3 regions of the Streptomyces sp. HUAS 31 genome follow, and region 1 is predicted to be linked to each of the others. Evidence: riboswitches for the same ligand, from Rfam matches in the RefSeq annotation. Region 1 holds a riboswitch; each other region holds the start of a gene.

Region 1 (9,569 bases):
TCGGCATCCTCGCGAGCGGCGAAATACCCCTGATCACCGCGGAGTACGGGCCCGACGGCACCCGGATCGAGCTGCCGTCGAAGTGGGTGGTGGCGGGCCGCGCCGTCTGACGGACCGGTGCGGACGACGAACGCCCTCCGGTGCGCGAGCTGCGCGCCGGAGGGCGAACTCGGCGCAGCAGTCCGCCCGCGGCACCGGCGGACCAGGCCGCGTCGTGCGCGGGGTCGACGCCGAGCTGGGAGCCGCCGTCGAGAGTGAGCGTCCGTTCGACCGTGCCGGTCGCGGTCTCGATCTCGGAGAACGCGGGGCCCTGTGCGACCAGGCGCCGAGCTCTGCGACGGTCGTGCCCGCGATCGGCATCCTCGTGGACCGTGTCCACCAAACATGAGAAAAGTTCACAGTTGCAGCATCTGGCGACCCCGACTCCCCCTGGGCTACCGTCGGTAACACCCGCTTTCCCAGCGGCATCCCGTGTGTCTCCCGCCCCTTGCGCACCCCCAGTGGGCGCGTCTCCCCGGAAGGCAGTCCATGGAGAACTCGTCAGTCCCCGGCGCGATCACCCGTCGCCGTGCCCTCACGGTCGCCACAGGAGTGCTCGCCGGTGCCGCGCTCGCGCAGGCGGCGTCACCGGCCTTCGGCGCCACCGCGGCGTCGGACGCGGACGCCATCGTCGTGGGACACGGTCTGGCCGGACTGGTCGCGACCGCCGAACTCGCCGCCGCCGGGCGCAAGGTGCTGCTGCTGGACCAGGAACCGGAGGCGAGCCTCGGAGGGCAGGCGTTCTGGTCCTTCGGCGGCCTGTTCTTCGTCGACTCCGCCGAGCAGCGGCTGATGGGCGTCAAGGACTCCCGCGAGCTGGCCTGGCAGGACTGGCTGGGCACGGCCGGCTTCGACCGGGGCGTCGACGACCCCGAGGGGCAGGACCACTGGGCCTACAAGTGGGCCGAGGCGTACGTCGATTTCGCCGCCGAGGAGAAGCGGGCCTGGCTGGCCGGGCTCGGCATGCAGTGGTTCCCGATCGTCGGCTGGGCCGAGCGCGGCGGCGGACTGGCCGACGGGCACGGCAACTCGGTGCCCCGGTTCCACGTCACCTGGGGCACCGGACCGGCCGTCGTGGAGCCCTTCGAGACGAAGGTACGGGCCGCGGTGGCGGACCGGCTGGTCACCTTCAGGTTCCGGCACCGGGTGGACGAGCTGATCGTCACCGGCGGCGCCGTCACCGGCGTGCGCGGCGCGGTCCTGCAACCGAGCGACGCGGGCCGCGGCAAGCCCAGTTCCCGCACCGTCGTCGGGGAGTTCGAACTCAAGGCCCCCGTCGTGGTCGTCACCTCCGGCGGCATCGGCGCCGACCACGACCTCGTACGCGCCAACTGGCCCGCCCGGCTCGGCAGTCCGCCGAAGTCCATGATCACCGGCGTGCCCGCGCACGTGGACGGCCGCATGCTCGCGATCACCGAGCGGGCCGGCGGACGGATCGTCAACCCGGACCGCATGTGGCATTACACCGAGGGCCTGAAGAACTACGACCCGATCTGGCCCGGCCACGGCATCCGCATCCTGCCCGGCCCGTCCTCCATGTGGTTCGACGCCACCGGTAAACGCTTCTCCAGCCCCGACATCCCGGGCTACGACACCCTGCACACCCTGAAGTCGATCTCCGACAGCGGGCACGAGTACTCCTGGTTCGTCACCACCCAGAAGATCATCGCCAAGGAGTTCGCGCTCTCCGGCTCCGAGCAGAACCCCGACCTCACCGAGAAGAACATCTGGAAGCTGCTGTCCCGTATCTGGCAGACCCCGGAGCCGATCGAGCGGTTCAAGGAGAAGGGCGAGGACTTCGTCGTCGCGAAGACCCTGCCCGAACTGGTCGCCGGTATGAACAAACTGACGGGGGACGACCTGATCGACCTCGCCGGTCTCAAGCGGCAGATCGAGGCCCGCGACCGCGAGATCGACAACCCCTACACCAAGGACGCCCAGGTCATGGGCATCCGCAACGCGCTGGCGTACCCCGGGGACACACTCAGCCGCACCGCCTCCGTGCACCGGATCCTGGACCCGAGCGCAGGACCTCTCATCGCCGTGCGTCTCAACATCCTCACCCGCAAGACCCTCGGCGGCCTCCAGACCGACCTCTCCGGCCGGGTCCTGAACGCCGCCGGCACCCCCATCGCCGGGCTGTACGCGGCCGGTGAGGTCGCCGGGTTCGGCGGGGGAGGCGTCCACGGCTACCGCTCGCTGGAGGGGACCTTCCTCGGCGGCTGCCTCTTCTCCGGCCGCACTGCGGGGCGGGCGGCGGCAGCGGCCACCGCGAGCTGAGCGGTGCGCCGCGGTCTCACGGTTCGGTGGGCACGCACAGCACCGGAGTGCGCGCCAGATGCAGCAGCTTGTGGGGCGTGGCGCCCAGCAGGGCGCCGCGCAGCGGGCTCTCGCCCCAGCTGCCGACCACGATGACCCGCGCCGCATGACGTGTCGCGGCGTCGATCAGGGCCTCCGCCGGCTTCTGGTCGATGACCTCCACGGTGGTGCGCACGCCGGCCTCGTCGGCGACCTGGACGGCGTGCGAGAGCGCGGTGCGCCCGGCCTCCCGGAGGGCGTCGCGGTGGGCCGCGTACTCCTCGCCGAGGGCGCCGGGCGCCGCCGCGCCGTAGACCAGCACGAGCGGTTCGTTGAAGGCGGCCGACACCTCCACGGCGACGTGCAGCGCGCGCACCGCGCCCGGGGACTCGTCGTATCCGAGAACGACCGTCATCTCAGGGCTCCTTGTGGCCGGGCACGAGTGCGGGGTCGGCCACCTCCGGGCGCTCCGACCAGAAGACGGGGGACACGAACCGCCACACGACCATGAGGATCACCCCGGCGAGGGTGATCCCGATGCCGATGACCAGGGGCGGGCCGACGCCGAACCAGGAGACCCCGCTGTAGGAGTTGGCGGGGTCGGACATGTCGCCGACCGACTCGACCAGCAGCCACGCCAGCAGTCCGGCGCCGACCAGCGGGCCGAGACCGATGAGCAGGAAGTTGTGCAGGCTCTCGGTGAGGTGGCGGCGGTAGTAGACCGCGCAGGCCAGGCCGGTCAGCGCGTAGTAGAACGCGATCAGCAGAGACAGCGCGGTCAGCGAGTCGAACAGGGCGTTCTCACTGATCTGGCGCACGACCAAATACCAGGCGATGGCGATGGCGGCCACCCACCACGTGCTCACGTCGGGGGTGCGGAACCGGTGGTGGATGTGCCCGAAGTGCGCGGGCAGCGCATGCCGGCGTGCCATGGACAGCGCGGTGCGCGAAGCGGGGATGATCGTCGTCTGTGTCGACGCAAGGCCGGACGTGGAGACCGCCAGCAGCACGACCCAGTCCCAGGTGCCCATCGCCTCGTCGGCGAGCAGGGCGAAGATGAACTCCTCCTCCGAGGCGTTCTCGGACAGGTACGCCGGTCCGGCGTAGGCGACCACCGCGTAGGCGACCGACACGTACGTCACCAGCAGGATGACCGTCGACCACACGCCGGCCTTGCCGGGAGCGGTGGCGGAGTTCTCGACCTCCTCGGTGAGATTGACCGCCGACTCCCAGCCCCAGTAGATGAACACGCCCAGCAGCAGACCCGCCGTCAGCTCGGCGCCGCCGGCCCCGAAGGGATTGAGCCAGCTGAACGCGGGATCCACGGCGTCGAGCGAACCGGTGTCCGCGTAGACCCGGTAGATCGCCACCACCGCGAACGCCAGCAGGCAGGCGACCTGCGCGAGGATGAGCGCGTTCTGCACCCTGGCCGACACCTCCGTGCCGATCACGCAAAGGGCCGTCATGACGAGGATGACCAGCACCGTCAGCGTCTGGCGCACGAACTCGTTCTCGGCCCAGCTGTCGAGGCCGAAGGCCATCAGCGCGAAGGTCACCGCGACGTCCGCCAGCGAGCCGACCACCAGGACGCCGGTCATCGTGATGGCCCAGCCGCCGAGCCAGCCGGCCCACGGGCCCATCGCCCGGGTGACCCACGAGAACGTCGTCCCGCAGTCCTGGTCCACCCGGTTGAGGTAGTAGAACGCCGACGCGATCAGCAGCATCGGGACGAACGACGCGAGCATGACGCCGGGGGCGTACACACCCACGAGGGCCACGACCGGGCCGATCGCCGCGGCCAGCGAGTACGCGGGCGAGGTGGCGTTGAGCCCGATGACGAGGGCGTCGACGAACCCGATCGCGTCGGCTTTCAGTCCTTCGGGCGGGCTGGTGTCCTCGGTGGCCTCGGCCATGCTGCCTCACTTCGGTCGTGCGTGACCTCATGAAACAGGCAGCCCCGGGGTCCGCCGGGCCTTTGGCGGCCGATCGCGGGATGTATCACCCGTGTGCCCAACGCACGGGTGCCTCAGCCGTCGGCCGCGATCGTGGGAGTGGTGGGCGCCGCCAGGGCGGCCAGTTCCTCCGCGTCACGCGGACCCGGTGCCGAGTCGTCCAACAGGCCGTGCGCCCGCAGCAACCTGGCCGCCGCGATGCCCCAGGGCAGCCGCAGCCCCGCCTCCCTCAAGAGATCCGTGCGGGCCAGCATCGCGTCCGCGGGACCGGTGCGGACACCGGACGGGGTCAGCAGCGCCGCGTCGTCGGCCCAGCGCAGCGCGAGGTCGACGTCATGGGTGGCCATGACGACCGTGGTGCCGCTCGCGCGCAGCCCGCCCAGGGTGGTGAGCAGGCGCTCCTGGCCGTCCGGGTCGAGTCCGGCGGTCGGCTCGTCGAGGATCAGCACGCGAGGCCGCATCGCGACGGCCCCGGCGATGGCCGTGCGCTTGCGCTGCCCGTACGACAGCAGATGCGTGGGCCGGTCGGCCAGCCGGGTGATGTCGAGGGCGGCCAGCGCCTCGTCGACCCGCGCCCGCACCTCTGCGTCCGGCAGGCCGAGGTTGAGCGGGCCGAAGGAGACGTCCTGCGCGACGGACGCGGCGAACAACTGGTCGTCGGGGTCCTGCACCACCAGCTGCACGGTCGTCCGCAGCCGGGTCAGCCCCTTGCGGTCGTACGCGACCGGCGTCCCCTCGACCGTCAACCGGCCGTCGTGCGGCCTGAGTCCGCCGCTCAGCAGCCGCATCAGCGTGGTCTTGCCGCTGCCGTTGCGGCCGAGCAGCGCGAGAGCCCGCCCCTCACGGACGTCGAAGTCGAGGCCGCTGAGCACGACGGGGCCGTCCTCGTAGGCATAGGAGGCACCCCGCAGGGCGACGAGGGCGGTGGGCTCGCTCATGGCAGGGCCTTTTTCGGTGCGGGGGCGGGGGTGGCCGGTGTCGCGAGTGGGGGGTGGCCCGTGGCCGTGAGTGTGGCGGGGCCGGCCTGGTGGGCGTTGGTCGCGTCCCGGGCGGCGACCGGGGCGGTGGGCTCGCTCATGGCAGGGCCCTTTCCAGTACGAGGGTGAGAGCGGCCAGCGCCGCGAGCAGGGCGCAACTCGCGGCCGTGAAACGGACGGAGACCTTCGCCTCGGGCACCAGGACGCGCAGGGTGCCGTCGTAGCCGCGCCCGGCGAGCCCGGCCTGGAGCCGGGTGGCCCTCTCGAAGGACCGCACGAACGCGGTCGCGCCGAGCCCGGCCAGTGAACGCCAGGTCGCGGCGCGGGTGGTGTGCCCGAGGCGGGCCGCCTGTGCCTCCCGCACCCGGCGCACGGAGTCGAGCAGCAGGAAGCTCATGCGGTACGTCACCAGCGCGACGTCCACGACGGGTGCGGGCACTCCCGCCTTCACCAGGCGCGGCAGCAGGTCCGACATCGGCGTGGTGAACGCGAACAGCAGCACCCCGAGCGAGGCCGCCGAGGTGCGCAGCAGCAGTTCACCGGCGCGCAGCGGCCCGTCGGCGGCGAGGGACACGAAGCCCTGCCCGCCGCCGACCTGGACCAGCAGTGTGGCCGCGCCGGTCACGCAGAAACCGAGCGGCACGCGGTACGCCCGCCACAGCCGCCGCCCGGGCACGCCCGCCGGGCCCAGCAGCAGGGTCAGCGCGGTGAGAAGGATCAGCGCGGCCCCCGGCCAGGGCGGCAGGGAGATCGAGAGCACGGTGAGACCGAGCCCGAGCACGGCCTTGTCCACGGGATGACGGCGGCGCCAGCGACTGCTGTGCGCCGCCGCGTCGATCGGCAGCACGTGTCAGACCCTGTCGGCCTTCGACTCCTCGGCGGCACCGGCCGCCGCCTCCTCGCCGACCCGCTCCAGTGCCCGCTGCTCGCCCTGCCTGCGTCCCCGGTGCAGCCCGAAGTAGTAGGCGAGGACACCGGCACCCAGCGCCGCCTGGAGGGAGAACAGAGCCGACTCGATCTCACCGGACGGCGGCTCGTACAGCGGCGAGAACCAGGGCTCGTAGTCCGGCTCGATCTCGGTGATCGCCGTCTCGGCCTCGCCGTCGGCGCCGGTGAACGGCTCCTCCTTGTGGTCGCCCAGGCCGAGCGCCAGCGGCAGCACGGCGAGCGCGGCCACCACGAGCAGCAGCAGGAGGTTGATCTTCGTGTTCCTGCTCATCGGGCCACCGCCTCGGTCTCGCCGCGGGACTGCTTCTTGGTGAGGAGCACGCCCAGCCGGGTCAGTTCGCCCTTGCTGGACTGCACCAGCAGCCGCATCACGAGCACCGTCAGCAGGCCCTCGCTCACCGCCAGCGGGATCTGGGTGATGGCGAAGATGGAGCCGAACTTGCCGAGCGCGCCCACGAATCCGCTGCCCGGGTCGGGGAACGCGAGCGCCAGCTGGACGCTGGTCACGCAGTAGGTGGACAGGTCCGCGACGAACGCGCCGAAGAACACGGCGACCATCAGCGGGACGTCGTAGCGCCGCAGCAGCTTGTAGATCGCGTAGCCGGCCCAGGGTCCGACGATCGCCATCGAGAAGACGTTGGCGCCGAGCGTGGTCAGACCGCCGTGCGCGAGCAGCAGTGCCTGGAACAGCAGCGTGATGGTGCCCAGCACGGCCATGATCGGCGGCCGGAACAGGATGGCGCCCAGGCCCGTGCCGGTGGGATGCGAACAGCTGCCGGTCACCGACGGCAGCTTCAGGGCGGAAAGGACGAAGGTGAAGGCCCCGGATGCGCCGAGCAGCAGTGTGCTCTCGGGATGCTCCCTGACCTCACGGGTGAGTGACCGTACTCCGTGTACGACGAACGGCGCGGACGCGACGCCCCAGGCGACCGCGTGCGCCGGGGGCAGGAAACCCTCGGCTATGTGCATGGCTCAGCAGACCCTCTCCAGCACCTCGTGGATGGTTGACGTGCCTTGGCCGGTCTCCTGGCTGACGGGTGACACCGCCCGTGCTCCGCCTTCCCGGGTCGCAAGGACCCAGTGGCTTGCCCGCGAGGGCAGGAGCCGGACTTCCCGATTCACAGTGGCGAGGGCCGCACCGGCATCACACCGGATTTCCCGTTCACCAAGGCGTGGTGACATTAGTGCCCTTGGCGGGTGGCTGACAAGCACACCCCAAAGGTGTGAAAGCGGCGTTCGTCCGCTTCGTGGCGGGTTCCCTCCCGGGCGCGTAACGTGATCGAGCATGAAGATCCTCATCAGCGCCGACATGGAGGGCGCCACCGGTGTGACCTGGCCGGCCGACGTGCTTCCGGGGACTCCCCAGTGGGAGCGCTGCCGGGCGATGTTCACCTCGGACGTCGATGCCGCCGTGCTGGGATTCCTCGACGGCGGTGCCGACGCCGTCCTCATCAATGAGGCGCACTGGTCCATGCGCAATCTGCTGCTCGAACGGCTCGACGAGCGGGCCGAGATGCTCACAGGTCGGCACAAGACGCTGTCCATGGTCGAGGGCGTGCAGCACGGCGACGTGGACGGCATCGCCTTCGTCGGCTACCACGCGGGCGCCGGCATGGAGGGTGTCCTCGCGCACACCTACCTCGCGAACCAGATCACAGGCGTGTGGCTGAACGACGTCCGGGCCAGTGAGGGCCTGCTGAACGCGCACGTCGTCGCCGAGTACGGCGTGCCCGTGGTGCTCGTCACCGGCGACGACCTGGCCTGCGAGGACGCGCTCGGCTACGCGCCGGAGGCGCTGAAGGTCGCCGTCAAGGACCACGTCTCGCGGTACGCCGCCGTGTGCCGTACGCCGGGCAGGACCGCCGCCGACATCCGTGCCGCGGCCAAGGAGGCGGCCGCTCTGGCGGTCCGTCACGAGCCGGTGTTCGGGGGACCGTTCACCGTCGCCGTCGAGTTCGACGCCGAACACCTCGCGATGGCCGTCACCGTCGTTCCCGGCGTCGAACGTATCGGCGAGCGCAAGGTGGCGTACACCAGCGAGCGAATGTACGAGGGAATCCGTACCTTCAAGGCGGTCACCACGATCGCCTCGGCCTCGGTGGAGGAGCAGTATGGCTGACGGGCAGGCACTGGACGAAGTCGTCACGTTCACCTCCGACCTCATCCGCATCGACACGACCAACCGCGGCGGCGACTGCCGGGAGCGCCCCGCCGCCGAGTACGCGGCCGCGCGGCTGGCCGAGGCGGGTCTGGAACCCGCCCTGCTGGAGCGCACCGAGGGCCGGACCAACGTCGTCGCGCGCATCGAGGGCACCGACCCGTCGGCGGACGCGCTCCTCGTGCACGGTCACCTGGACGTGGTGCCCGCACAGGCCGGCGAGTGGAGTGTGCACCCCTTCTCCGGGGAGATCCGCGACGGCGTCGTGTGGGGCCGGGGCGCGGTCGACATGAAGAACATGGACGCGATGATCCTCGCCGTCGTGCGGTCCTGGGCCCGCGAGGGCGTACGGCCCCGCCGGGACGTCGTGATCGCGTTCACCGCCGACGAGGAGGCCAGCGCCGAGGACGGCTCCGGGTTCCTCGCCGACCGGCACGCCGCGCTGTTCGAGGGCTGCACCGAGGGCATCGGCGAGTCCGGCGCGTTCACCGTCCACGACGGCAGCGGCCGGCAGCTCTACCCCCTCGCCGCCGGCGAGCGCGGCACCGGCTGGGTCAAGCTCACCGCCCACGGGCGCGCCGCGCACGGCTCGCGGCCCAACCGGGAGAACGCCGTCACCCGGCTCGCCGCCGCCGTCACCCGCATCGGCGCCCACGAGTGGCCGCTCAGGCTCACCCCGACCGTTCGCGCGGCCCTCACCGAACTCGCCGCGCTCTACGGCCTCGACGCAGACCTGGACGACGTGGACGGCCTGCTGGAGAAGCTCGGCCCGGCCGCCCGGCTGGTCGAGGCGACCGTCCGCAACAGCGCCAACCCGACCATGCTGGAGGCCGGTTACAAGGTCAACGTCATCCCCGGGGAGGCCGTCGCGTATGTCGACGGCCGATATCTCCCGGGTCACGAGGACGAGTTCCGCGCCACCCTTGACCAGCTCACCGGGCCTGACGTGAACTGGGAGTTCCACCATCACGAGGTGGCCCTCCAGTCGCCCGTGGACTCGCCGACGTACGCCCGGATGCGCGCGGCCGTCGAGGAGTTCGCACCGGAGGGGCACGTCGTGCCGTACTGCATGCCCGGCGGCACCGACGCCAAGCAGTTCTCACGGCTCGGCATCACCGGCTACGGCTTCTCACCGCTGAAGCTGCCGGAGGGCTACGACTACGGGGCCATGTTCCACGGCGTCGACGAGCGGGTGCC
Region 2 (9,569 bases), 5.0 Mb from region 1:
GGCCCCCATGGTGAACCAGCCCATCGCGAGCATCTGGAACGGCATCCACGGGCCCACGCCGCCCGTGAGCAGCGCCGACGCGAACATCGTGACCGAGCCGAGCACGAACCCGAAGCCGGGGCCGAGGACGCGGCCGCTCAGCACCATGAGGAAGAACATCGGCTCCAGACCGGCGGTGCCGGCACCGATCGGGCGCAGCGCGGCGCCCGTCGCGGCCAGCACCCCGAGCATCGCGACCGCCTTCGGCCCGAGCCCCGACTCCGAGATCGTCGCCCCGACGACCGCGACGAGCAGCACGAGCAGGCAGGCGAAGAACCAGGGGGCGTCCTCGCTGTGCGCGATGACGGCCGACTCGGGCGGGGCGAGGAAGGGCCACATCAGGGCGGCGACACCTACGGCACTGACGAGGGCGAGAGCGGCGATGGAGCGGGGGCCGAGGTCGACGGGGCGGGTTCGGCGCGGGCTCTTCGTGGCGCTCATGCCAGTGCCTTTCGCACCTGTGTGACCGTGAGCCACTCCTGCGGGGCGAGGATCTTGGTGACCTGCGGTGCGAAGGAGGGGGAGGAGACGACGACGTCCGCGGTCGGGCCGTCGGCGATCACCTCGCCCTCGGCCAGCAGGACGACCCGGTCGGCGAGCTCGGCGGCGAGCTCCACGTCATGGGTGGCCAGCACGATGGCGTGGCCTCGGCCGGCCAGGTCGCGCAGCAGGGTCACGAGGCGTTCCTTCGCCGCGTAGTCCAGGCCGCGGGTCGGCTCGTCGAGGAGGAGCAGCGGGGGGCGGGCGGTCAGGACGACGGCCAGGGCGAGCGTCAGCCGCTGGCCCTCGGAGAGGTCGCGGGGGTGGGTGTCGTCGGCGATGCCCGGGAGGAGCTCGGAGACGAGGGTGCGGCAGGTGCCGGGTTCGGCGCCGGCGTCGGCGTCGGCGGCCGTGCACTCGGCGGCGACAGTGTCGGCGTAGAGGAGGTCGCGGGGTTCCTGCGGGACGAGTCCTACTCGGCGGACGAGGTCCCGGGGCGGGGTGCGGTGGGGGACGGTGCCGCCCACGGCCACCGAGCCGGTGGTGGGTTCCACCAGGCCGACCAGGGTGTTGAGCAGGGTGGACTTGCCGGCGCCGTTGCGGCCCATGAGGGCGACGGTCTCGCCGGGGGTGACGGTGAGGTCGATGTGGCGCAGGGCGCGGATGTGGTCGCGGGTTACGGAGAGGGCCTGTACTTCGGCGGCATGGGGAGATGTCGGGGCGGTGGGGGTCTGCTTGCGGCGGAACCAGCGGTGGGGGGTGGCGGCGGAGGGGGTGGGGGGTGTGGTGAGGCGGCGGCTGCGGGTCGGTCGTGGCTGGTCGCGCAGTTCCCCGCGCCCCTGAGCGGCGCTCGTGTGCTGTTCCTCGACCGGTTCCCGGCGGTCTTGAGCGGCGCTGGTGTGCCGTTGCTCGACCGGTTCCCGGCGGTCTTGAGCGGCGTTGGTGTGCCGTTGCTCGACCGGTTCCCGGCGGTCTTGAGCGGCGCTGGTGTGCCGTTGCTCAAGCTGTTGGCGTAGGTCTGCTGCTCTTCTGCGGGCGTCTCTCACCGTCAGGGGAAGCGGGTTCCAGCCGGCCAGGCGGCCGAGGGCCACCACCGGTGGGTAGACCGGGGAGACGGCCATGATCTCCGCCGGGGTGCCCAGGAGCGGGGCCTGGCCGGGGGAGGGCAGGAGGGCGATCCTGTCGGCGTACTGGACCACGCGTTCCAGGCGGTGTTCGGCCATCAGGACCGTCGTTCCGAGGTCGTGGACCAGGCGTTGGAGGACTGCCAGGACCTCTTCCGCGGCGGCCGGGTCCAGCGCCGACGTCGGCTCGTCGAGGACCAGGACGCTCGGGTGCGGGGTGAGGACCGAGCCGATCGCCACGCGCTGCTGCTGGCCGCCGGAGAGGGTGGCGATGGAACGGCCGCGCAGGTCGGCGAGGCCGAGAAGGTCGAGGGTCTCCTCGACGCGGCGGCGCATCACGGCCGGAGCCAGGCCGAGCGACTCCATGCCGTAGGCGAGCTCGTCCTCGACCGTGTCCGTGACGAAGTGGGACAGGGGGTCCTGGCCCACCGTGCCGACCACGTCGGCGAGTTCACGCGGCTTGTGCGTACGGGTGTCCCGGCCGGCCACCGTGACGCGGCCGCGCAGGGTGCCGCCGGTGAAGTGCGGCACGAGCCCGCTCACCGCGCCGAGCACGGTGGACTTGCCGACGCCGGACGGGCCCGCCAGCAGCACCAGTTCGCCCTCCGGGACCTCGAAGTCCACTCCCTGGACAGTTGGTTCGGCGGCACCGTCGTACGTCACGGAGACGTTCTCGAAGCGGATCACGACGGCTCCTTGGGGACGGCGGGAGTGCGAGGCGTGGGGCTGATGAAGGCCGGGAGGAGGCCGAGGAGGACCGCTGCCGCGGGCCACAGGGGAAGGGTGGGGGCGACGAGGGGGATCACGCCGGGGTTCAGGGCTTCCGGGGTGCGGTCCGCGGCCAGGGTCAGCAGGGCGGCGACCGCCGCGCCGGAACCGGCGACCAGCCAGGCGCGGGCGTCCCAGCGGTCGGGGCGGTAACGGGTGCGCGGGGAACGCCGACTGCCCAGGCGCAGGCCCGCGAGCGCGGCGACGACTCCGGCGAGGAGGACCGGGAGTCCGTAGGTGCCGCCGTCGGCGGTGAGCAGCCCGTACGTCCCGGCGCAGACGCCCAGCAGGCCGCCGAGGGTGAGCGCGGTGGTCGTGCGGCGGACGCGGGGCGGGACGTCGGCGGTACGGCCGTAGCCGCGCGCGTCCATCGCGGCGGCGAGGGCGACCGACCGCTCCAACGCGCCCTCCAGGACCGGGAGCGCCACCTGGAGGAGGCCGCGGACGCCGGTGTCGGGCCGGCCGCGCAGCCGGCGGGCGGCACGCAGCCGCTGGACGTCGGCGATGAGATTCGGGGCGTAGGTGAGGGCGACGACGACCGCCACGCCGATCTCGTAGAGCGCGCCGGGCAGGGACTTGAGCAGGCGGGTGGGGTTGGCGAGGGAGTTCGCCGCGCCCACGCAGATGAGGAGCGTCGCGAGGCGCAGGCCGTCGTAGAAGGCGATGAGGACGGTCTCGACGGTGACCTTGCCGCCCAGGCGGATCCCCTGCGCCCAGTCGGGGAGGGGGATCTCGGGGAGGGTGACGATCACGTGCGTGCCGGGGAGCGGGGAGCCGAGGAGCACGGCGAAGACGAGCCGGATGAGGAGGACGGCCAGGGCCAGCTTGAAGAAGACGGAGTAGGAGCGGGCCCAGGGGGCGTTCGGGCGGCAGGTCGCCACGACGTACGCGGAGGTCGCGATGAGGAGGGCGAGGAGGAGGGGGTTGGTGGTGCGGGTGGCGGCGGTGCCGAGAGCGAGGGCCCAGAGCCACCAGGCGCCGGGGTGCAAGGGAGGGACGGCAGCGCCCCGAAGGGGCGCGGGGAACTGCGCGATCAGCCACGACTGTGCCGCGGAGGACCAGCCTCCCGTCCGGGGCGCGGTGCGCTCAAGCATCCCCGCGCCGCCGTGCCTGCCAGACCGCCGCCGCCCCCAGCACCACCACCACGGCGATGCCCGCGACCAGGCCGAGCGAGAGCCCGCCGTCCGAGTCGTCCTCGGCCGCGCCGGCGGTCTGCCCGGCCGCGGTCGGCTGCCCGGTCTCCCGGCCGCCCCCCGACACCTGATCGCCGCAGCCCTTCTGCGGATACCCGGTGATCGCGCACAACAGGGCGTTGGTGTCGTAGCGCAGGGGCTTGGCGACGGCCGCGAGGGCCTCGGCCGTGGTCGCGTCGGGAGCCACCCGGGCACAGGCCGTACGGCGGGCGGGAGGCGTCTCGCCGGACGGGGCGTCGGCCGCCGTACCGAAGTCGATGACCAGGGCGATTCGCTTCTTGCCGTCCTCGGCGGGCGTCCTGGCGCAGATCACCGCGAACTCGGCCGCGCCCCTGGGCTGTGTCGCGTCCTTCGAGTCCTCGCTCACGGCGAACCGGAAGCCCTGGACGTCACCGTCGGAGGGGCGGGCGAGGGAGGGGCCCTGGGTGGCGTAGACCCACGTGTCGCCCTGGCGCTCCCAGAAGGACCAGTAGCGGTAGCCGGCCGCCTGCGCGCCCTGGGCCGCGCCGGTCAGCAGGACCAGCGCGGCCAGGAGCGGGGCGAGCACGCGGCGGATCACGCCTGGGGGCCCTTCTTGCGGCCGCTCAGCAGGAAGCCGATGCCGATGCCGACGACGAGGAAGATGCCGACGTACCACCAGACCCCGAAGGGACTGTCGTCCTTGGTCTTCTCCTCGTTCGTGGCCTTCGTCGCGGCCTGCGGTGCGGGGCCGGTGGCGTTGAGCTGCTTCACCAGGTCGGCGCCGCCGAAGTCGCGGGGGTCGGCGCCGGTGGCGTGGGCGGCGAGGATCAGCTGGGCGTAGGCGGCCGGGCCGCTCTGCTTCGCCCACTTCGCGGAGTTCTGCTCCAGCCAGCGCAGCGGCTTCTCGGCGGCGTCGGCACCGGAGAGAGCGGCCAGCGCGACGACCGCGTCGGCGGTGTTGCCGTAGTCGGGCTGGTCCTCGGCGCCGGGGAGGGTGGAGGTGAGGTGGCCGTCCTTGGCGAGGGCGTCGGTGAGGTAGGCGGCGCCGTTGACGGCGGCCTGCTGCGAGGACGGGTAGCCGCCGTCGGTGCAGTCCGCGGCGGGCGCGTCCTTGCCGGGGCTCACGACGAGGCCCTTGCCGAGCGAGCCGAGGACGCCGGCCGCGGTGGCGTCGGCGTTGGCGAGCAGTTTGCCCTTCTTGTCGGGCTGGAAGGCGAAGGCGCCGCCGTCGTCGTCCTTGCAGGGCAGGGCGAGCTCGTTGAGGGCGTCGTAGGCCGTCTTCCCGTCCTTGCGTACGTCCGCCGGCTTCTCCCCGGCAGTGGTGAGCGCACCGATCACCACGGACGTGGAGTTGGTGTCGCTGGCCCCGCCCGGCATGTATCCCCAGCCGCCGTCCTTGTTCTGGACGGACTTCAGCCAGGTCACGGCCTTGGAGACGGCGGCGTCGTGCCCGCCGAGCGCGACCAGCGCCTGGACGGCGGCGGCCGTGTTGTTGGTGTCGACGAGGGTCTTGGCGTCGCAGTCGGCGCCGGCGTCGGCACGGTAGGGCGCGAAGGCCCCGTTCGCGCACTGCTGCGTGAGCAGCCAGTCCACGGCCTTCGGGGCGGGCTTCACCCCGACGGTGTTCTGAGCGAGCATCGCGAGGGACTGCCGCCAGACGCCGTCGTAGGTGGGATCGGTGGTGCCGTACAGCTCGGCGGGGTACGTGGGCTTCGGCGAGGCCGAGGGGGAGGAGTCGGCGGCTATGGCCGGCGCGGCCGCGCCGATCACGACGGCGGCGGCCAGGACCGCGGCGCTGCGACGGACGTACATGATCGGCGGGTGCCCTTCCCTAAGGGGAACCGGGCAGCACAGGGGAGACCCCGGCGGCTCGGCTCCGTATACCTCGACGGTGCCGCACTCCGGCGGACTGCCGGGGCACGTGAGCCGGTCACTTCCCGTACGCGGCGATCCGGCTCACCGGCCTTCGACGACGACCGGTTCACGGTTGCGGGTCAGCGCCGGATTTGCACCGGCTTTCCCACGTACGGGTGTGATGACGACGGCGACACTCTACCCGGGGGTAGGTGGGGGGCGAGAGGGGGCTGGGGGCGGCGGAGGCGGTCCGGTGCCGAGCGAGGTCGAGGGTGGCCGGTTCGGCTGGATTTCGCCCATGGATGTTGCAGGGGTTGCCGAGCTTCATGGTGGGCGTGTGCATGATCCCGGCCGGGGCATCGGCTCTTCCTCGCGGACGGATCGGTATCGGCCGACGTCAGGATGCGAGGCGTGTCGAGTGGCTCCATCATGTGGGTACTGCCCTCGGACCGCGTGATCGCCGCCCTTGGGCGTTGCGATCACAGAAGTGTCAAACCAAACATGGATTTTGCGCCGAATGGCTATCGGTGTGGCTGGAATGACCTGCCGGAGGGTGGGAATCCTCTACCGTTTGGTCGGTGCGAGCGGCCTGCGGGACGCGCAACCGTCACCCCGTGGCATTGCGTCTTACGGAAAACCCTTGGTCCGTCGCGAATGACGGCTGGTTTGTGTGTCGACTGGCGCTCTGACGGGCGGGATGCTGATTCTCTGGGTCCTGCTCCGGGCGGCCGCGGCGCTGGCGACGGGAGGCACACCTGGTGTTGGGAAGTGTCAAGAGCGGCGATGGCAGGCTGCTCTTCTTCGAGACGTCGGGGGACCCGAAGGGCCACCCGGTGTTCTTGCTGCATGGCACTCCGGGCAGCAGGGTCGGTCCGCGTCCACGGACCAGCGTTCTCTACAAGCTGGGCATCCGGCTCATCTCCTACGACCGGCCGGGGTACGGGGAGTCGCAGCGGTTAAAAGGCCGCGCTGTGCGTCACGCCGCCGCGGATGTGGCGGCCATCGCCGACCAGTTGAATCTTGGACCGTTTTCCGTGCTGGGCCGTTCTGGTGGCGGGCCGCATGCGTTGGCGTGTGCGGCGCTGCTTCCGGACAGAGTCGCCAGTGCTGCCGTTCTGGTCAGCATCGCTCCTCCCGATGCGGACGGGCTCGAATGGTTCGAGGGGATGGCCCCGTCCAACGTCATCGCCTACAAGGCCGCCCGAGCGGCTCTCCGCGATGGTTCCGAGGAGTGCCTGGAAAAGCTCAAGGCCAACCTGGCCAGCAACGCGGATGCCATTCGTGACAAGCCGGAGTCACTGCTGGGGTTACTGACTCCGGAGATGCCCACGGCAGACAAGGCTGTGGTGGGACACGGTGGGATCCGCGGCCTGCTCCTCGCCAACTACGAGACCAGTGTGGTGCGCTCCTCGTTCGGCTGGCTCGACGACGTGCTGTCCTTCCGACGGGACTGGGGCTTTGAGCCGGGCAAGATCGTCGAAGTCCCGCTGCTGCTTTGGCACGGTGAGCACGACACCTTCTCGCCCGTCGGTCACTTCCGATGGCTTGCCGAACGCATTCCCTCAGCGACTGCCGTGCTGAAGCCAGGGGCGGCTCACTTCGCCGCGCTGCCGGCCGTACCGGAAATACTCGCTTGGCTTCGCGACCGTGCTCGCGAGCGCTTCGGGGCCGCCGTGTAGCGGATGTGCTCGCCGACGTGGGCGAGCACATCGCAGATCAGATCGGGTGCGGGTCGAACTCCCAGCCCGACCGACTCCACTCGCGCAGGGCCAGAGCGCGGGGATGATCGGCCCCGAGCCGCGCGGTGATCGCGCCCAGCACTTCCTCACGCAGCCGGTCGGCCGCCTCGCTCTCTCCCAACTCGTTCAGGACCACTGCCAGGTTGGCCGCGCAGACCAGTGGGGCGGGGTGCTGGTCGTCGTTGAGGACATCGCGAAGCCGGTCCAGTACCTCCTCGTAGGTAGCGCGGGCCCGTCCACGCTGCCCCAGTGCGGCCTGGGCATTGGCCAGGTTCACCCGGCACATCAGGGTGAACGGGTGGTCGTCGTCGAAGATCGCCGCGAAGACCCTTGCGGCTTGCTCGGCGTGTGCCAGTGAGGAAGCCGCCTCGTTGGCCGTGTAGAGCAGTACGGCCAGGTTCGCGTAGCAGGCTGCTGTGTAGGGGTGTTGGTCTTGGAAGAACCGACGGCAGTCGTCCAGGACCCGGCGGGCCAGCTCGAGGGCCTCTTCGGTACGACCCTGCGCGCCCAGGATCCCGGCCAGGCCCAGGTGGAGCAGCAGCCGGTTGGGCGAGGCCGACCCTTCCTCGGAGGGAAGGTTGGACAGCACCGTGCGTGTCAGGTCCTCCGCTTCCTGGGCCCGGCCCATCTGGTGCAGGGCACCCGACAGCGCTTTGCCCGCGTTGATGGTGGTGGGAGCGGACGGCCCGAACTGCTGATGGGAGAGGCATTGGTCGTAGGTCCGCCGCAACGGAAGCTCGGATCCGGCGTAGTCGCCGCAGTCGAGGAGATCGCGGGCGTAACTGATGGTTGATGCCCGGGTGTAGGCATGTTCCGGGCCGAGGATCTTGTTCCGGGTCTCCATGGTCTTGCGGTCCAGCCGCAGCGCGTCCGTGTACTGCCCCAACACCCGCAGACATACCGCGTAATTGTTGGCCGCAATGAGGCTGCGCGGATGGTCTTCGCCGAACAACTCCAGGAACTGCTCGTGGTTGAGCCGGTCGCGTTCCAGCGCCTCGCTGTAGCGGCCCAGACCGCGCAGGTCGGCAGCCACACCGCCGGACGTCATGAGGATGTGGAGGTCGTGCGGGCTGTCCAGGGCCGCTTCCTGGCGGTGCAGTACATCCATGTCCAGTTCCAGGGCCTCTTGGTATCTGCCCTGGGCACGAAGGATGTTGGCGATCTGGAAGCCCATGTGCAGCACCCAGCGTTCGTCGGGTCCGCTGTGTTCCAGCCAGCCCTGATGCACGCGCGTGCTCAGGTCGTACGCCTGCTTCAGCTCGCCGCGGCGGCGCAACTGGCGAACTCGGTCCACGATCAGCTTGCGGATGCCGTAGTCGGGTGCTGCCAGGGCCCAAGAAGTTCCCAGGTGAGGCCAGATGATGCGGTAGCGCTCCCAGGTGTTGTGGTCCTCGGGGTCGTCCTGTTCGGGACGGGCGGCCACCAAGGTGCGGAAGACGACGTCCCGCGTGGCCTCCTGATCTTCCTCCGTCATGTTCAGGCGCACCGACATCTGCACCAGGCGGTGCACGCGGAGACTGCGTGACTTGCGGTCCACCGTCGCGAGCGAGAGTCGACTCAGTTCCTGGAACGCGCGCGCGATCATTTCCGTGCTGTCGAAGGCGCGCGGCCGGAACTCCTGATCGCGTGTGCTGCCCTGACCGGTGAGGGACTGTGCGATCTGCGTGCTTTGCAGCAGATCCATGGAGATCGGCTCAGGGCTGAACCAGGCGGCCAGTTTGAGGAGTTGAACCGCCGGAGGGAAGTTCTTGTTGAGCTGCCCGATGGCCACGCTCCAGGTCTTGGAAACGTCGAGGAGCCGGTCGTCGGGGCTCAGACCGGCCGTGTCGGCGGCGGGCTGGCGCTCGAGCAGTTTGACGTACTCCTGGGTCTGAAGGCCGCTCTCCTTGAGCACTGCGGCCGCGTGCTCGACAGCCAGCGGTAGATCGCCGAGGGCCGAAGCCACTTCGTCGGCCTCCTCGGTGCTGCACTCGGTGAGCCTGCGCTTGAGGTGCGCGACGCTCTCCTCGCGCTCGAACACACCGACATCGGCGATCTCCGCGTACCGTTCCCAGCCCTCGGAGCGCTGACTGGTGATCAGGACGTGGCCTGCCTTGCTGCTCACCAGCAGATCGGACAGATCGTTCACGTGCTCGACGTTGTCGAGGATCAGCAGCCAGCGGCTGTAGGGCCGACCCAGACGCAGCGCGTCCTTGACCGCGGCCGCCGTCGCCGTCGGGTTCTTGCGCTCGGAGACCTCCAGATGGCCTGCCAGCCCCGCGAACTGCTCCACTGCGAGGTTTCGCTGATCGGCCTGGATGTGCCAGACGACGTCGTAGTCGCTCTTGAAGCGGTGGGCGAACTCCAGGGCCAGCATCGTCTTGCCCACGCCACCCATGCCGCGCAGAAGCACCGTGCCGTTACCGGCCCGC
Region 3 (9,569 bases), 5.6 Mb from region 1:
CCCGGTGGAATGAAAGGCAGTCCTTGCGGCGCGCCGGACTCGATGAGCCGCCACAGCGCGTCCGTGTCCGCGTGCTGTTCGATGAGATCGCCGAGCCGGTCGAGCTGCTCCTCGCGCAGCGCGGCGAACGAGGTGTCGGGCGCCGGCACGAACCGGCGGCCCGCGGCGGCCGCCACCTCGCGCAGGAACGCCCGCCTGAAGCCGTCCGACTCCAGCGAGCCGTGCCAGTGCGTGCCCCAGGTCCGGCCGACCCGGCAGCCGTCCAAGAAGGGTTCTCCTCCTGTCACCTCGGCGACCCCGTGGTGGATCTCGTACCCCTCGACCGACTCTCCGAGGGCCTCGCCGACCGGCCGGGTCAGGGTCTTCTCCCGGGCGAACCGCACCCGGACGGGCAGCACCCCGAGCCCCTCGACCTGTCCGCGCCGGCTCTCCACGTCGTCCTCGATGTGCTCGCCGAGGAGCTGGAAGCCGCCGCAGATGCCGAGGATCGGCCGCCCCTCGGCGGCCCTGCGGACCAGGGCCCGCGCGAGCCCGCGCTCCCGGAGCCACTCCAGGGCGCGGACGGTGCCCCGGGTGCCGGGGACCACGACCAGGTCCGCGTCGGCCAGTTCCTCCGGCCGGTCCACGAACCGCACGACGACGCCGGGTTCGGCGGCGAGGGCGTCGACGTCGGTGAAGTTGGACATCAGCGGCACGGCACACACGGCGACGCGCAGCACGTCCGCACCGAAGGGGGAGGAGACCTCCGACTCCCGTACGGCGCCCCGCAGTGAGATCCTCCCCCACTCTCGGCTTCGCTCGAGCGGGGGGACCCCCATCCCGTCCTCCTCGTCGATGCCGAGACCGTGCCGGAAGGGCAGGACGCCGTACGTCCGCCGCCCGGTGAGGTCGTGCAGCATGTCGAGGCCGGGTTCGAGCAGCGACACGTCGCCGCGGAACTTGTTGACGAGGAACCCGGCGATCAGCTCCTGGTCCTGACGGGACAGCAGCGCGACGGTCCCGAAGAAGGAGGCGAAGACGCCGCCGCGGTCGATGTCGCCGACGACGAGCACCGGCAGCCCGGCATTGCGGGCGATGCCCATGTTGACGATGTCGGTCCGCCGCAGATTGATCTCGGCCGGAGAGCCGGCCCCCTCACAGATCACCGCGTCATACGTGCCCCGCAACTCGGCGAGGCACTCCAGCACCGTCCCGAGCAACTGCTGCTGCCGACCGCCGTGGTAGCCGCGCGCGCTCAGCTCGCCCACCGGCTTGCCCAGCAGCACGACCTGACTGCTCTGCTCACCGCCGGGCTTGAGCAGCACGGGGTTCATCAGCGCGGTCGGCTCGACCCGGCACGCCTGGGCCTGCATGGCCTGCGCCCGCCCGATCTCGGCGCCCTCGCGCGTCACGAACGAGTTCAGGGACATGTTCTGCGCCTTGAACGGCGCGACCTTCACCCCCTGCCGTACCAGCCACCGGCAGATCCCGGCCGTGACGACGCTCTTGCCCGCGTCGGAGGTGGTGCCGGCGACAAGAAGGCCACCGCCCGTCATGAGGTACGCCCCTTCGCGATACTGCGCGCGGCGACACACACGCCGAGCGCCAGCCAACTCACACGCTTCGACAGCCGTACGGCCCGCTCGACGTCGTGGACGCCCACGGCCCGTCCGTTCCCGTTCAGCACGGGACGGTGCTCGACCCGGCCGCCGTAGGAGAGGGTCCCGCCCAGCCGCACCCCGAGGGCTCCCGCGAACGAGGCTTCGACGGGCCCGGCGTTGGGGCTCGGATGCGCGGCGGCATCGGCACGCCAGGCCCGCACCGCCCCCCGGGGATCGTCGCCGGCGAGAGTGGCGAGTACGGCCGTCAGCCGCGCCCCCGGCCAGCCGGCCACGTCGTCGAGGCGGGCCGAAGCCCAGCCGTAGCGCAGGTACTTGGGCGACCGGTGCCCGACCATCGCGTCGAGCGTGTTCACGGCCCGGAAGCCGAGCAGTCCGGGCACCCCGCCGACGGCCCCCCACACCAGGGCGCCCACGACCGCGTCGGAGGTGTTCTCGGCGACGGACTCCACGACCGCCCGCGCGATCCCGTCCGCGTCCAGCGCCTGCGGATCCCGGCCGCACAGATGCGGCAGCCGCGCCCGGGCCCCCTCGACGTCCCCCGCCTCCAGGGCCCGCCCGACGGCACGGGCCTCCCGGGCGAGCGAGGTGCCCCCGACGACCGCCCAGGTGGCGGCGCCGGTCAGCGCGAGGGAGGCGGCCGGAGAGGTACGGACGACACGGGCGGCGACGGCACCCAGGGCAACGGCGCCACCGGCGCACACGGCGGTGTGCAGGGCGCCGCGTGCGCGGTCGTCGCGCCACAACACCCGTTCCACGGCGGCCGCGGCCCGTCCGAACGCGGCGACCGGATGCCCCCGGCGGGGATCGCCGAGCAGCAGGTCACCGAGGAGCCCGGCGGCGGCGCCGTACGCGAAGACGCGATCGGCTCGCATCGGGGTCAGCCGACCGTACGGCCGGACGAGGGTCTACTGCATGTCGATCGGCAGGCGAGCATCGCGTTGTGTCCTCACTCAGGGTGTCCGCGCCCTGGTTCGACGAGACCGACGGCGAGAGTTCCTGGCTCCCGGGGATTGCTACCCCGGTGACAGTGGCGGGACCGCGCCGGATTCTCACCGGCTTCCTCTTCTGCCGTCGTACTTGGCCCCGGAAGTCCACCACGGGGTTCCGAGGGGCGTCAACTTGCCGTTGACCTGCGACGGGAGAGTGTGCGAAGGCCCACACAGCAGCGAGGTGCGGGACGGTCGTCCGTCCCGCACCTCGGGTGTTTCGCGTGTTGTGGGTCAGGCCACGACGGGCCTGTGGGTCACGCCACGATCAGATAGATCCCGTAGCCCACGGCCGCCGCGCAGGCCGCGAAGCAGGCATAGGCGCCGGTGACCGCGAGCGAGGCCGAGTCGCCCTGGGCCACGGCCCGTTCGCGGCGCGAGAGACCCGCGACGCCGAGGGTGAACAGGCCCACCAGGGCCACCGTGACCACGAGGCTGACGCCGAAGACGGAGCCGAGTGCCGCCCAGTCGATCTTCATGCTTCTACTTTCTGGATAGCCGGATTACGGGGCGGTCAGACGGTGGCCTGCGAGGACGCGGGCTCGGAGGACGACGGGGCCGGAATCGTGGCCGAGAGGTCCTCGGCCGGCGTGCCCGCCGGGGGCGGGGTGACGGCGGCGATGGCGGTGGTGACCACGCCGGGCGCCTCGTCGCTGTCGTTGACGTTGGTGTGGTCGACGACCTCGCGGCGGGAGATCTTCCAGATCGCGGCGCTGGAGGCGACCAGGAAGACGGCGACGACGGCCGTGCCCCAGGTGCCGAAGCCCGTGACGTACTCCGCGAGCGCGCCGACCAGGGCGGCGGCCGGCAGGGTCAGGCCCCAGGCGACGAACATCCGGGTGGCCGTGGACCAGCGGACGACGCCGCCCTTGCGGCCGAGGCCGGCGCCCATCACCGAGCCGGAGACGGAGTGCGTGGTGGAGAGGGAGAAGCCGAGGTGGGAGGAGGCCAGGATGACGGTGGCCGCGCTGGTCTGGGCGGCGAAGCCCTGCTGCGGCTGAAGGTCGGTCAGGCCCTTGCCCATGGTGCGGATGATGCGCCAGCCGCCGAGGTAGGTGCCGAGAGCGATGGCCAGACCCGCGGAGAGGATGACCCACATGGGCGGGTCCGAGTCGGGGGCGACGACGCCGCCGGCGACCAGGGCGAGGGTGATGATGCCCATCGTCTTCTGCGCGTCGTTGGTGCCGTGCGCGAGGGAGACCAGGCCGGCGGAGGCTATCTGGCCGGTCCGGTAGCCCTTGGCGGCGGCCTGGCCGTCGGCCTTCTTGCCGAGGCTGTAGGTCAGGCGGGTGCCCAGGAACGCGGCGATGCCCGCGACCAGCGGGGCGGCGATCGCCGGGATCAGCACCTTGGTGACGAGCGCGTCGCCGTGGACCGCGCCGACGCCGGCCGAGGCGATGGTGGCGCCGATCAGACCGCCCATCAGGGCGTGCGAGGAACTGGAGGGCAGGCCCACCAGCCAGGTGAGCAGATTCCAGAGGATCGCGCCGACCAACGCGGCGAAGATGACCTCGGGACGGATGCCGGTCTCGTCGACGAGACCTTTGGAGATCGTGTTGGCGACCTCCACGGAGAGGAAGGCGCCGACAAGGTTCAGCACGGCGGACATGGCCACCGCGACCTTGGGCTTGAGCGCACCGGTCGAGATGGTGGTGGCCATCGCGTTGGCGGTGTCGTGGAAACCGTTCGTGAAATCGAACGCGAGTGCGGTTACCACCACAATCGCGAGGATCAGCGAGAAGTTTTCCATTTACCCAGGCAATCGTTCGAGGTCATTGGCTGGACGAACGTAGGTAACCTGGGTGAACGCAAGGTGAACTGGGGTGGGCCGCACAGTGTCCGGGAGGGCCGGATGAGGCAACCTCGGCGAGGGCGGTCGACGCGCGGCCCGGACGCTGCGGGGCTACTGGCCCCGGGCGAACTTCCTCAGCTGGGTCATGGACCCGTTGAAGAGATTCTGGTCACCCGGCAGGCCGCCGGCGTTGTCGTACTGCCAGAAGGTCCAGAACTGCCATCCGGCCGGCATCGAACCGGCCGTCGACGAATTGTAGCGGGCTATCCACAGAGCGTGGTTCGAGGCGAAGGCGCGGCTGGTGCCGGTGCAGGTGTTCCACCAGTGGGTCGTGGTGTAGATCACCGGGCGGCGGCCGGTCAGCCGCTTCACCTCGTTGCTGAAGGACTGGATCCAGGCGACCATCCTCGCCTTGCTCAGTCCGTAGCACTTCTGCCTGCCGTACGGGTTGTACTCGATGTCCAGGGCGGGCGGCAGGGTCCAGCCGTCCGACCGCCAGGCGCCGCCGTTGCGTACGAAGAAGGCGGCCTGGGTTTTGCCCGAGGACTTGTTCGGCAGTGCGAAATGGTACGCGCCGCGGACCAGGCCGGCGTCGCGTGAGCCGCTGTACTGCCGGCCGAAGTAGGGGTTGCGGTAGGTGTGGGACTCGGTCGCCTTGACGTAGACGAACCTCGCGCCCTTCGCCTTGGAGCTTTGCCAGTCGACGTCCTTCTGGTGGGACGAGACGTCGTGGCCCTTGGGCTTGCTCGCGGCCGCCGCCGGGATCTCGGCGAGGGCGGTTCCGCTGAGGGTGAGGGCCGCCACGGATATCGCCAGGAGGCGGGAGTGGCGGGTGCGTTGAGCGAGGCGAGAACGGCGGCCGGACGGTTTGTGATCACGAGCCATATTTCCCCCCGGAATGGCGACGTGTGCGACAAATCTCCCAGAGGCTACTGGAAGATCGTTGAAATCCGATCGATCTCAGGCCAAGGCGGGAGCGGGGTGGTGTATCGGCCTGTGCGCCCTGTCGGAGGCCGGGCTTCCCCCTTAAAGTGCGCCGCCCCGGCGGTACTTGACGCCGTGTCGACGTGGTGGCTGGCAGGATCGCCGCATGGTTGAGGAGCGGCGGGATCAGCGGGGCGGGCGGGACGCGCGGGAGGGCGCACAGGAAGTGGGGGAGGCGTGGGGCAGGAGCACGCGCCCTGAGGAGGTGGAGGCCTGGGAGGCCCTCGTGGCGACGGCACGGCGGACCGTCTCCGAGGGGCTCGTCGTGGGCACGTCCGGCAATGTCTCGGTGCGGGTCGGGGACACGGTGCTGGTCACGCCATCGGGAGTGCCGTACGACCGGCTGTCGCCGGACGATGTGACGGGGGTCGATCTGGCCGGGGACCGGGTGCTCGGGTCGCTCGTGCCGACCAGTGAGCTGCCGATGCACCTGGCGATCTATCGCGCCACGGACGCCGGTGCCGTCGTCCACACCCACGCGGTCCATGCGACGGCGGTCTCGACGCTGGTGCCGGAGCTTCCGCTGATCCACTACATGGCCGCGGCGCTCGGGGGGCCGGTTCGGGTCGCCCCATATGCGACGTACGGCACGCCGGAGTTGGCCGAGAACATGCTCCGTGCGCTCACCGACCGCACCGCCTGTCTCCTTCAGAACCACGGCACGATCGCGTACGGCACGAACCTGGACCAGGCGTACGACCGGACGGCCCAGCTGGAATGGATGTGCCGCGTCTGGCTGACGGCGTCGTCGGTTCCGGGGCTGGCTCCGACGCTGCTGTCGGAGGGGCAGGTGGCGGAGGTGGGGGAGCGGTTGCGGGGGTACGGGCAGCGGTGACGCCTGCGGCGGCCTGTGCGGCCTCGGTGGGGGTGCGTGTAGCGCCTGCGGGTGTGTGGTGGGTCGGGGACGTGGGCGACTGGAACGCCTTAGGGGCGCGGGGAACTGCGCAACGGTTGTGACGTCCGCGGTCATGTCTTGGCGCAGGCCCACTGCAACGCCCTTCTTTCAGGGGCGCGGGGAACTGCGCGACCGGCCCCCACGGGCCCGCAGCCGCCGGACTGCGAAGCCCGGCACCCCGAGGCGGGGCGTCCTTCCACTGGCCGCTGAGGCCGTCCGCCCGGACACTGGATGGGTGCGCACTGTCAAAGCGACGGCCGCTGCCGTCACCGTGGCTCTGGCCGCCGGCGCCGCGAGCGTCGCCGCCGGGCGGTTCGCCAGTGGCGCCGCGCTGACGGCGCAGCCCGGCAGGCCCCTGCCCACCGAACCCCGTCTCACCGTGCACGCCACGGCCGCCGGCCAGATCGCGCTCACCCGCGACCTCGCCACCCTGCGCCCCGGCACCTACGGCCTGTCCGGCGACGGCTCGCACGCGGTCGTCGGCCCCGTCCTCGCCGCTGCGAAGCACTCCGCCGACACCGTCGTACGCCGACTCGAACGCGTCACGCACGGCACCCTCCAGCCCGGCGACAACGTCTGGCTCACCCCGAACGTCTACGTCGGCAACCCGAGCGCCGCCCTCGACCTCGACCACGCCGACGTCGACATCCCCGGCGAACTCGGCTCCCTGCCCGCCTGGTTCGTGCCCGCCGCGCGCGACACCTGGGTCATCGCCGTGCACGGCCTCGGCACGACACGCGAACAGGCCATGAACGTCATGCGGTTCCTCAACGGCCGCCACTTCCCGGTCCTCGCCCTCGCCTACCGCGGCGACCTCGGCGCACCCCGCCCGCCCGACGGCCTGAACCACCTCGGCGAGACCGAGTGGCGGGACCTGGACGCGGCGATGCGGTACGCCGTGCGGTACGGCGCCAAGCAACTCGTCCTGCTCGGCTGGTCCACCGGCGCGACCATGGCGCTGCGGGCCGCCGCCCACTCGGGACTGCGCGACCGGGTCTCCGGCCTCGTCCTGGACTCACCGGTCCTGAGCTGGGAGACCACCCTGCGCGCCCTCGCCACGGCCCGCCACACGCCCAGCGCGCTGCTGCCGCTCGCCGTCCGCGCCGCACAGGGCCGCACCGGCATGAACGCCGACGGCCAGGTCCGCGCCCCCCTGACCGTCCCGACCCTGGTCTTCCACGGTCCCGACGACCGGGTGGCGCCCTGGGCCCTGTCCCGCCGCCTGGCCGACGCCCACCCCAACCTGGTGACCCTCCAGAGGGTCGACCGGGCCCCCCACGCGGCCATGTGGAACGCCGACCCCGAGTCCTACGAGGAGTCTCTGCGCCGGTTCGTGACACCCCTCATGTGACGGCTGCCGTGGGCATGGCCTGCGGGGCCTGCCGGTGTCTTGGCGGTGCTGCTTCCGTCTGCCCCGCCCGCACCGGTCCCGCAGGTTCCGTTTAAGGGCGTACCACTGGCCTGTTATCGGCCCTGGGCCGCTCGCCGGACCCCGTGCGTTGGCCATCCCCGTCGCCCCTCGTGACATTCCGTTTGGGTTTTCGGACCGTCAACCGGAAGACTGCACCCGTGACGTCCCGTATCCCGCGCGACTCCAGGCTTCGACTCGTCCGCCCGCGACCCCTGGCCGCCGCCCCCCGAGCCGTGAACCAGCGGCGCCCACGCCGTCCCGCACCACGCCCCCCGGAGGGCACGCCGGCCCGGTCCGAGCTGGCCAGAATGGCTCGCTCGGGGCTGGCCGCCGCCGCCCGCGTCGCCCACTGGGCCGACACCGCGCTGCGCCCCGGCCGCGGCGGCACCCACTCCGACGGCAGAGGCACCCTCTCCGACGCGACCGCCGAACGGGCGGCCGCCGACCTGGGTCTGACCGTGGCTCAGGTGCGCGCCGACTGGGACACCGCGCGGCTCGCCGGTCTCGTCGAGGTCCACGGCGACAGCGCCCGCCCCGGCTGGCGGCTGCGCGCCTGGGACCGCGACGACAGCGCCGTACTGCGCGGCTGGGTGGCCCTTTTCGACGCCTGGTCGCTCGCCCACCCGGAACCCGAACACTTCGAGCACGGCGCCGTCGCCGACGTCGTCTCCGGCCTGCCCCAGGTGCTCTCCTTCCTCCAGCTGTCCGCCGGGCCCGTCCCCGTGGAGCAGCTCCTGGACCTGCTGGAGCAGCGCGTCACCGAACTGCGCACCGAGCGCTGCGAGATCCCCTACGGGCCGCGGCCCGAGCCGGTCGCCGTCCCGGTTCCCGTCGACGACACGCCGCTTGCTCCGCTCCTGGACTGGGCCCTGCACGCCCTCACCTCCGTCGGCGCCCTCACCTGCGGTGACGGGCAGGCCACGCTGACCCCTCTCGGCAGCTGGGCCGTGTGGGTCAAGCTGGAGCAGATCTGCGTCGCCGCCCAGAGCCCCGCCGGGAACATCGAGCAGGCCGCCGAGGACATGCTGCGCGGCTGCGCCCAGCTACGCCCGAACGCCGCCCGTGACGAGTACCGCGCCTGGCTCGCCGCCCGCCCCGTCGGCAGCGCCGTCACCGAGCTCCTGGTCGCCGCCCGCGGCGACGACGCCCTCCTGCGCGGCCTCGCCTTCGAGGCACTGCGCGTCGTCGGCGCCCCCGCCGAGCCCGACGTACGCGGTGTCGTCGACGAGCCCGCCCTGCGGCCGTACGCACTGCTGTGGCTCGCCGAGCACGACGGCGTCGACCCCGAGGACGCCCACGAGGTGCTCACCCGGGAAGAGGCGACCTGGCTGTGGGTCGACACCGCCGCCGCCGTCACCGACCACGGCGAGGCCCCGATGCTCGTCCGGCACCTGGAGTCCGCGCTCCAGCCGACCGTCCCGGCGCTCCTGGACGAGGTGCGTGCCGTCGGCCACCCCCGCACCGTCCAGGTCCTGGTCGCGCTCGCCGCCGCGCACCCCGACCCCGCCCTCGCGAAGGCCGTGCGCCGTGCCGCCTTCCAGGTGCACACCGGGGGGAGCTGAGCCGGGCCGGCGTCAGCCCTTGATCTCGGGGGCGTAGGTGCCGAAGCTCCACACATTGCCCTCGATGTCCCGGGCCATGTAGTCCCGGGAGCCGTAGTCCTGGTCCGTCGGGGGCATCAGGATCTCCGCGCCGTGCTCCACGGCCCGCCGGTGGTGTGCGTCGACGTCGTCCACCACGACGTACACCCCGGTCGTGCCGTCCCGCATCGCCTTGTCGAAGGCGCTGCCGGTGCCCTTCGAGCCGAGCATCAGCGCGCCGTTGCCCTGCGCCAGCTCGGCGTGCGCCACCTTGCCGTCCTCGCCCTCGTACACCGCGAGCTCCGTGAACCCGAAGGCCT

What was found. A riboswitch is a leader RNA that binds a small molecule or an ion and turns the genes downstream of it on or off. The one in region 1 is predicted to bind cobalamin.
Region 2: linked by a shared signal. The riboswitch ahead of PGH47_RS12765 (prenyltransferase/squalene oxidase repeat-containing protein) and the one ahead of PGH47_RS34835 (energy-coupling factor ABC transporter permease) in region 1 are both predicted to bind cobalamin.
Region 3: linked by a shared signal. The riboswitch ahead of PGH47_RS09755 (cobalamin biosynthesis protein) and the one ahead of PGH47_RS34835 (energy-coupling factor ABC transporter permease) in region 1 are both predicted to bind cobalamin.

What each region holds. Positions count from the first base shown of each region.
Region 1 is NZ_CP116353.1:7,856,733-7,866,301, forward strand. Features, by position in the region: gene PGH47_RS34795 (class I SAM-dependent methyltransferase) at 1-110, shown strand, start outside; gene PGH47_RS34800 (FAD-binding dehydrogenase) at 529-2,319, shown strand; gene PGH47_RS34805 (universal stress protein) at 2,336-2,752, opposite strand; gene PGH47_RS34810 (APC family permease) at 2,754-4,250, opposite strand; gene PGH47_RS34815 (energy-coupling factor ABC transporter ATP-binding protein) at 4,364-5,227, opposite strand; gene PGH47_RS34820 (hypothetical protein) at 5,224-5,367, opposite strand; gene cbiQ (cobalt ECF transporter T component CbiQ) at 5,364-6,113, opposite strand; gene PGH47_RS34830 (energy-coupling factor ABC transporter substrate-binding protein) at 6,117-6,485, opposite strand; gene PGH47_RS34835 (energy-coupling factor ABC transporter permease) at 6,482-7,183, opposite strand; cobalamin riboswitch at 7,214-7,399, opposite strand; gene PGH47_RS34840 (M55 family metallopeptidase) at 7,500-8,333, shown strand; gene PGH47_RS34845 (M20/M25/M40 family metallo-hydrolase) at 8,326-9,569, shown strand, end outside.
Region 2 is NZ_CP116353.1:2,890,719-2,900,287, reverse strand. Features, by position in the region: gene PGH47_RS12785 (ECF transporter S component) at 1-480, opposite strand, end outside; gene PGH47_RS12780 (ABC transporter ATP-binding protein) at 477-2,330, opposite strand; gene PGH47_RS12775 (energy-coupling factor transporter transmembrane component T) at 2,327-3,505, opposite strand; gene PGH47_RS12770 (SCO2322 family protein) at 3,498-4,163, opposite strand; gene PGH47_RS12765 (prenyltransferase/squalene oxidase repeat-containing protein) at 4,160-5,377, opposite strand; adenosylcobalamin-variant (AdoCbl-variant) riboswitch at 5,502-5,596, opposite strand; gene PGH47_RS12760 (alpha/beta fold hydrolase) at 6,178-7,098, shown strand; gene fxsT (FxSxx-COOH system tetratricopeptide repeat protein) at 7,136-9,569, opposite strand, start outside.
Region 3 is NZ_CP116353.1:2,214,637-2,224,205, reverse strand. Features, by position in the region: gene PGH47_RS09760 (cobyric acid synthase) at 1-1,535, opposite strand, end outside; gene PGH47_RS09755 (cobalamin biosynthesis protein) at 1,532-2,473, opposite strand; cobalamin riboswitch at 2,570-2,689, opposite strand; gene PGH47_RS09750 (hypothetical protein) at 2,845-3,066, opposite strand; gene PGH47_RS09745 (inorganic phosphate transporter) at 3,102-4,337, opposite strand; gene PGH47_RS09740 (lysozyme) at 4,491-5,264, opposite strand; gene PGH47_RS09735 (class II aldolase/adducin family protein) at 5,470-6,198, shown strand; gene PGH47_RS09730 (alpha/beta hydrolase) at 6,494-7,609, shown strand; gene PGH47_RS09725 (hypothetical protein) at 7,828-9,231, shown strand; gene PGH47_RS09720 (VOC family protein) at 9,244-9,569, opposite strand, start outside.